2 regions of the Kitasatospora sp. UYEF31 genome follow, and region 1 is predicted to be linked to the other one. Evidence: predicted binding sites of a transcription regulator. Region 1 holds the regulator's gene; the other holds the start of a gene.
The links. Region 1 encodes HrcA, which represses chaperone genes, less so after heat shock. Its sites were predicted from a motif close to TTNGCACTCNGNNNNNCNGAGTGCNAA; they were not measured.
Positions count from the first base shown of each region.

Region 2: a site for HrcA is predicted at 1,584-1,610, ahead of groL (chaperonin GroEL). Genes of this name have one in related genera too.

Region 1 is NZ_JBXAWK010000074.1:5,355-8,765, forward strand. It holds gene AC0Z36_RS26180 (DUF3097 domain-containing protein) at 1-89, opposite strand, end outside; gene AC0Z36_RS26185 (MBL fold metallo-hydrolase) at 101-841, opposite strand; gene hrcA (heat-inducible transcriptional repressor HrcA) at 1,002-2,018, shown strand; gene dnaJ (molecular chaperone DnaJ) at 2,018-3,145, shown strand; gene AC0Z36_RS26200 (16S rRNA (uracil(1498)-N(3))-methyltransferase) at 3,295-3,411, shown strand, end outside.
Region 2 is NZ_JBXAWK010000032.1:33,033-36,443, reverse strand. It holds gene groL (chaperonin GroEL) at 1-1,457, opposite strand, end outside; gene AC0Z36_RS17390 (cold-shock protein) at 1,972-2,175, opposite strand; gene AC0Z36_RS17385 (MoaD/ThiS family protein) at 2,779-3,054, opposite strand; gene thrC (threonine synthase) at 3,105-3,411, opposite strand, start outside.

The DNA of each region.
Region 1 (3,411 bases):
GGCTTGGACCGCTTCCACGGTGGGGTCAGATCGGGGGAATACAGTCTGCTGCGCGGCGTGCCCTGCGGTGTTTCCTGCTGTTCGTGCATGAGGCGCGACGTTAATCCGATGAACCGTCATGCTCCACGGGGCGCGCCGCGACCCCGCGGACGTAGTCGATCTGCCGTTCCACGAAGGCCCTGTCCACCACGGCCCCGTGCCCCGGCAGCCAGACGCCCGCGTCGAGCTCCGCGAACAGCCGCTCCAGCGTCCCCGGCCACTCCTGCGGGTACGAGTCCGGCCCGTACGCGGGCGGCGCCCCCTCCTCGATCACGTCCCCGGCGACGACGAGCCCCGCATCGGGCACGTGCACGGCCAGATCGGCACCGGTGTGGCCCCGGGCCAGAGCGAACAGCACGCACCTGCCGACCCGTGCGGGACGGCCCGGGGCCACCAGGCGGGACGGTGGGGTAATCCGTACGGCCGTCATTTCTTCTTCCGGAAAACCGTGGTGGACCGCGCTCGCGCGCCCCTCGTCACCGAACCGCTCCAGATAAGCCGGCAACGCCTCGTGCCCCCACACCCTGACGTCCGGGAAGCGCTGTACGACGGCGGCCCCGCCGTAGCAGTGGTCGAAGTGGCCGTGCGTATAGACGAGATCCGTCACGGGGAGCCCCGGGAACTCCACGGCGAGTTCATCGAGGAAGCCCTCGGTCTCCCGTTCGTACGAACTCGTGTCGACCAGGGTCAGCCCGTCAGCCCCACTGACCACAGCGAGGTTCAGCATCAACTCCGGAACGTACCGCCGGAAACACCCCGGTGCCGCCCCGATCTGCTCCCACCTGCGGAGATAGTCGCTCATGGGGTTTACCATGCCCTACCCCGGACGGTGGTTGCGGGGTACGGTCCGTCGTACGGCCGCCGTACACTGGCACTCCGGGTCCTGGAGTGCCAGCGCCCGGGTCCCGCGGAACGGCCGTGAAGCGGCCGCGGAAGCGACTGATGCGAGGGAGGTGCGCCACGTGCTGGACGAACGCAAGCTCGCGGTGCTGCGCGCCATCGTGCAGGACTACGTCGCAACAGAAGAGCCGGTCGGATCAAAGGCTCTGACCGACCGGCACAACCTCGGGGTCTCCCCGGCCACGATCCGCAACGACATGGCGGCCCTCGAAGAAGAGGGCTACATCGCCCAACCGCACACCAGTGCAGGCCGGGTGCCCACCGACAAGGGCTACCGCCTGTTCGTCGACCGGCTGTCGACGATCAAGCCGCTGTCCGGAGCCGAACGCCGGGCCATCTCCGTCTTCCTGGAAGGCGCACTCGACCTCGACGACGTCGTCGGGCGTACGGTCCGGTTGCTGGCCCAGTTGACCCAGCAGGTCGCCGTGGTGCAGTACCCCTCACTGACGCGCTCCACTGTGCGGCATGTGGAACTCCTCGCGCTGACCCCCGCCCGGGTGATGCTGGTGCTCATCACCTCCACCGGGCGGGTCGAACAGCGCAACATGGACGCCCCCGCGCCCATCAGCGAAAGCCTGCTCGCCGACCTGCGGGCCCGGCTCAACGCCCGGGTCGTCGGACGGCGTTTCACCGATGTGCCCACCTTGGTGCAGGATCTAGGGGAATCCTTCACTTCGGAGGACCGTCCGGTCGTGAACTCGGTGCTGGCTACTCTGCTCGACACCCTCGTCGAACAGCAGGAGGAGAAAGTCGTGCTCGCGGGCACGGCCAACCTCACACGGTTCGGTCCGGACTTCCCGATGACCATCCGCCCGGTGCTCGAAGCACTGGAGGAGCACGTGGTGCTCCTCCGGCTTCTGGGCGAGAGCGGGGACCCGGGGATGACGGTCCGCATCGGACACGAGAACATGCATGAGGGCCTGGCCGCCACGTCAGTGGTTTCCACCGGGTACGGCAACGGCGCACAGTCGCTGGCCAAACTCGGTGTGCTGGGCCCGACAAGGATGGACTACCCGGGAACGATGGGAGCGGTACGCGCCGTGGCACGGTACGTCGGACAGATTCTCGCGGAGTCGTAGTGGCAGCGGACTACTACGAAACTCTCGGTGTGCGGCGCGACGCCACCCCCGAAGAGATCAAGAAAGCATTCCGTCGGCTCGCTCGCGAGCTGCACCCGGATGTCAACCCCGATCCGAAGACCCAGGAGCGGTTCAAGGAGATCAACGCCGCCTACGAGGTCCTCTCGGACGCTCAGAAGCGGCAGATGTACGACCTGGGCGGCGACCCGCTCAGCCCGAACGGCGGGGCCGGCGGCTTCGGCAACGCAGGGTTCGGCTTCAGCGACATCATGGACGCCTTCTTCGGCCAGGCCTCGCAGCGCGGACCGCGCTCGCGGACCCGCCGCGGCCAGGACGCGATGATCCGCATCGAGATCACCCTCGAAGAGGCCGCGTTCGGGACGACCAAGGAGATCCAGGTCGACACGGCCGTCACCTGCACTACGTGCAACGGTGAAGGCGCGGCGCCCGGAACCCATGCCGAGACCTGCGACATGTGTCGCGGTCGCGGTGAGGTCTCCCAGGTCACCCGGTCGTTCCTCGGCCAGGTCATGACCTCGCGGCCGTGTCCGCAGTGCCAGGGCTTCGGCACCGTGGTGCCGCACCCGTGCCCCGAGTGCGCCGGCGACGGCCGCATCCGGGCCCGGCGGACCCTCACGGTCAAGATCCCGGCGGGCGTGGACTCCGGCACCCGCATCCAGCTGGCCGGCGAGGGCGAAGTCGGCCCCGGCGGCGGCCCGCCCGGCGACCTGTACGTGGAGATCGTCGAACGCGAGCACGAGCAGTTCGAGCGCCGCGGGGACGACCTGCACTGCACCGTCGAGCTGCCGATGACCGCGGCGTCGCTCGGCACCAAGGTGCCGTTGCAGACTCTGGACGGCCAGGAGGAGCTGGACATCCGGCCGGGCACGCAGTCCGGCCAGTCCATCCCACTGCACGGGCGCGGCATCACACACCTGCGCGGCAACGGGCGCGGCGACCTCATCGTGCACGTTGAGGTCATGACCCCGTTGAAGCTGGACGCGCGTCAGGAGGAACTGCTGCGTGAACTGGCCAAGCTGCGCGGCGAGGAACGGCCCCTGGGCAAGTACAAACCCGGACAGCAGAACCTCTTCTCCAAGCTGAAGGACGCCTTCAACGGGCGGTAGCCCGTGATGCGTGATGATGGTGGGCGGATCACCCCCCGTACGTGGGGGGATCCGCCCATCATCTTTTTCGGGGGTCTTTCCACAGGGCCTTTCACCACAGGGTCCTTCTACAGGATCCTTCTGCAGGCTCTTTCCGCTGGGAGTTTTTCGTGAGCGCACCGGTCTTCATCGTCGACACCGAGGCCCTGCAGTCAGGTGACCGGGCGGTCCTGGACGGTACGGAAGGCAGGCACGCGGTCACCGTGCGCCGGCTGGGCCTCGGTGAG
Region 2 (3,411 bases), on a different contig from region 1:
AGGTCGACGTACTCGCCGGTCGCGGCGTTGAGACCGTGACCGGAGGGCAGGCTGCGGACCTTCTCCACCACAACGCCGCCCTCAAGGCCGGCGTTGATCGAGATCTGCTTCAGCGGAGCCTCGACAGCAAGGCGGACGATGTTGGCGCCAGTGGCCTCGTCGCCTTCCAGCTCCAGCTTCACGAACGCGAGCTCGGCAGCCTGGAGCAGGGCCACGCCGCCACCGGCGACGATTCCCTCTTCGACGGCGGCCTTGGCGTTGCGCACCGCGTCCTCGATGCGGTGCTTGCGCTCCTTGAGCTCAACCTCGGTCGCGGCGCCGGCCTTGATGACAGCGACACCGCCCGCGAGCTTGGCCAGACGCTCCTGGAGCTTCTCGCGGTCGTAGTCCGAGTCGGAGTTCTCGATCTCGACGCGGATCTGGTTGACCCGGCCGGCGACCTGGGCCGACTCGCCGGAGCCGTCCACGATGGTGGTCTCGTCCTTGGTGACGACGACCTTGCGGGCGCGGCCCAGCATGTCCAGGGTGGTGGCGTCGAGCTTGAGGCCGACCTCCTCGGAGATGACCTGACCACCGGTGAGGATGGCGATGTCACCGAGCATGGCCTTGCGGCGGTCACCGAAGCCGGGAGCCTTGACGGCGACCGACTTGAAGGTGCCACGGACCTTGTTGACGACGAGGGTGGCGAGAGCCTCGCCCTCGATGTCCTCAGCGATGATCATGAGCGGCTTGCCGGACTGCATGACCTTCTCAAGGAGGGGCAGCAGGTCCTTCAGCGAGCCGATCTTGGAGTTGACGATCAGGATGTACGGGTCCTCGAGGACCGCTTCCATCCGCTCCATGTCGGTGGAGAAGTAGGGCGAGATGTAGCCCTTGTCGAAGCGCATGCCCTCGGTGAGCTCAAGCTCAAGACCGAAGGTGTTGCTCTCCTCGACGGTGATGACACCTTCCTTGCCGACCTTGTCCATCGCTTCGGCGATCATCGCGCCGATCTGCGGGTCGGCGGCGGAGATCGAGGCCGTGGAAGCGATCTGCTCCTTGGTCTCGACATCCTTCGCCAGGATGAGCAGCTGCTCCGAGACGGCCTCGACGGCCTTCTCGATGCCGCGCTTCAGTGCCATGGGGTTGGCACCGGCCGCGACGTTGCGCAGGCCTTCGCGGACCAGGGCCTGGGCCAGGACAGTCGCGGTCGTCGTACCGTCACCGGCGACGTCGTCGGTCTTCTTCGCGACTTCCTTGACCAGCTCTGCGCCGATCTTCTCGTACGGGTCCTCCAGCTCGATCTCCTTGGCGATGGATACACCATCGTTGGTGATCGTGGGGGCGCCCCACTTCTTCTCAAGGACAACGTTGCGACCCTTCGGGCCGAGCGTGACCTTGACGGCGTCCGCGAGCTGGTTCATCCCGCGCTCGAGGCCCCGGCGGGCTTCCTCATTGAACGCGATGATCTTGGCCATGTGGTGGGGTCCTCCCAGAAAGCGGGGTGGATGCATAGGACCGCGCAGGCGCCCGCGACGGACGGTCTGGCCGACCTCGGCGATCCTGTTTGCCGTGGTCGTCCAGGCCTCACCGGCCCGGTCCGTTTATCACTCTCGCATCCAGAGTGCTAACGCCAATCATTAGCACTCGCCTAGGGTGAGTGCAAGCGACTCGGGTCGGTTGCCTGGTCAGAGACCCCGTCCATGAGCCGGGCGCAGCACCGGATACTCAGTCATCTGGTCCAACGTTCCGGCTGCCGGGAACATGCCCGTACGTCCACGGCACTTCACGCCGACTGCGCTTCCCTGGCTCAAACGGCGTCAAGGCTCCGAGCGGCGTCAAAGCTCCGAACGGCGTCAAGGCTCCGAACGGCACTGAGGCCCGGACTGCTCTTCCCGGGCCCGGACAGCGTTGAGGCCCGGACCCCGTCGGGGGTCCGGGCCTCACAACGCTTGAATGTGGTGCAGATGAGGATTGTGAGAAGCCCCAGACTCAGACAGCCAAGCGGACCATGTCGGCCTGCGGGCCCTTCTGCCCCTGCGAGATCTCGAATTCGACTCGCTGCCCTTCCTCAAGCGACCGGTACCCGTCCATCTGGATCGCGCTGTAGTGGACGAAAACGTCCGCACCACCGTCGACCGCGATGAAGCCGTACCCTTTTTCCGCGTTGAACCATTTGACGGCGCCCTGAGCCATTCCGAACTCCCCTGCTGCTTACTGACCCTTTCACAAAAGCTGCGCTGCACAGCCCCGGGTCGTCCCCACTGTCACCACGTGCCAGAACCAGTACGTGGAACTGTCCGACCGCGGCTGAATGTATCCGGATGGGTGCCCGCTGCAACAGGTCAAACGGACGAGAATTCCAGCGAAGTCAAAACCTCCCAAAAGCGGCATAGGCAAACTATTGCGGCATATACCTACGGGATATTTACCGCATACCGTGCCAAGTCGGATGCAATCTCACAGGCCGGCGGTCCGGCTGCTTTCCCGGAAATACCAAAAGGCCGAAAACTGGCAGGTTACGCACCGCGTTGTCCGATCTCTCGCACGTCCACCCGGCTTAACCGGAGCGCTCAAGAGCGTTCGAGCACTCCGCCCTTCCCCTCCGACACTTGCATCACACATGGAAAATCCGCCGCACAGTCACGCTGTGCGGCGGATTCCCTATTGCGCATTCGCTTTGATTACCGAGCGTCAGCAGACTTCCCTGACGCGGCCCGGCCCGGCCCCCGCGGCCACCGCCTGTATCCACCCGGGGACCCAGCCCCCGGCCCTTCGGACAAAGCCCGCGGCCCGGCCTCAGCCCCCCGCGACCGCCGGGATGATCGAGATGTTCGCGCCCGCCGGAGTGGGCGTCTGGAGGCCCTCCAGGAAGCGGACATCGTCGTCGTTCACGTAGATGTTCACGAAGCGGCGCAGCTTGCCCGCGTCGTCGAGGACGCGCCCGGCGATGCCCGGGTGGCCCTTCTCCAGCGCGTCGATGATCTCGGCCAGGGTGCCGCCCTCGGCGGTGACCTCGGCGGAGCCGCCGGTGTAGGTGCGCAGGATGGTCGGGATGCGGACGGAAACGCTCATGGTTCTCTTCTCCTCAACAGCAACGGCAACGGCAGGGTGCGGACGGAAGCTCAGGAGTCGAGCCCGGCCTGGCGGAAGGCGTCCAACGTGGGACGGATCGTCGCGGTGACGCCCGTGGTGGGCACGATCGCGTCGAGTGTCTTGAGGCCGTCGCCGGTGTTGAGGACGACGGTGGTGGCCTCCGGGTCCAGCTTGCCGTTCTCGACGAGCTTGCGCAGGCATCCGACGGTGACGCCGCCGGCGGTCTCACCGAAGATGCCTTCCGTACGGGCGAGCAGCTTCATGGCGTCGACGATCTCGGCGTCCGTGACGTCCTCTACGGCACCGCCGGTGCGGTTGCAGATGTCGATGACGTAC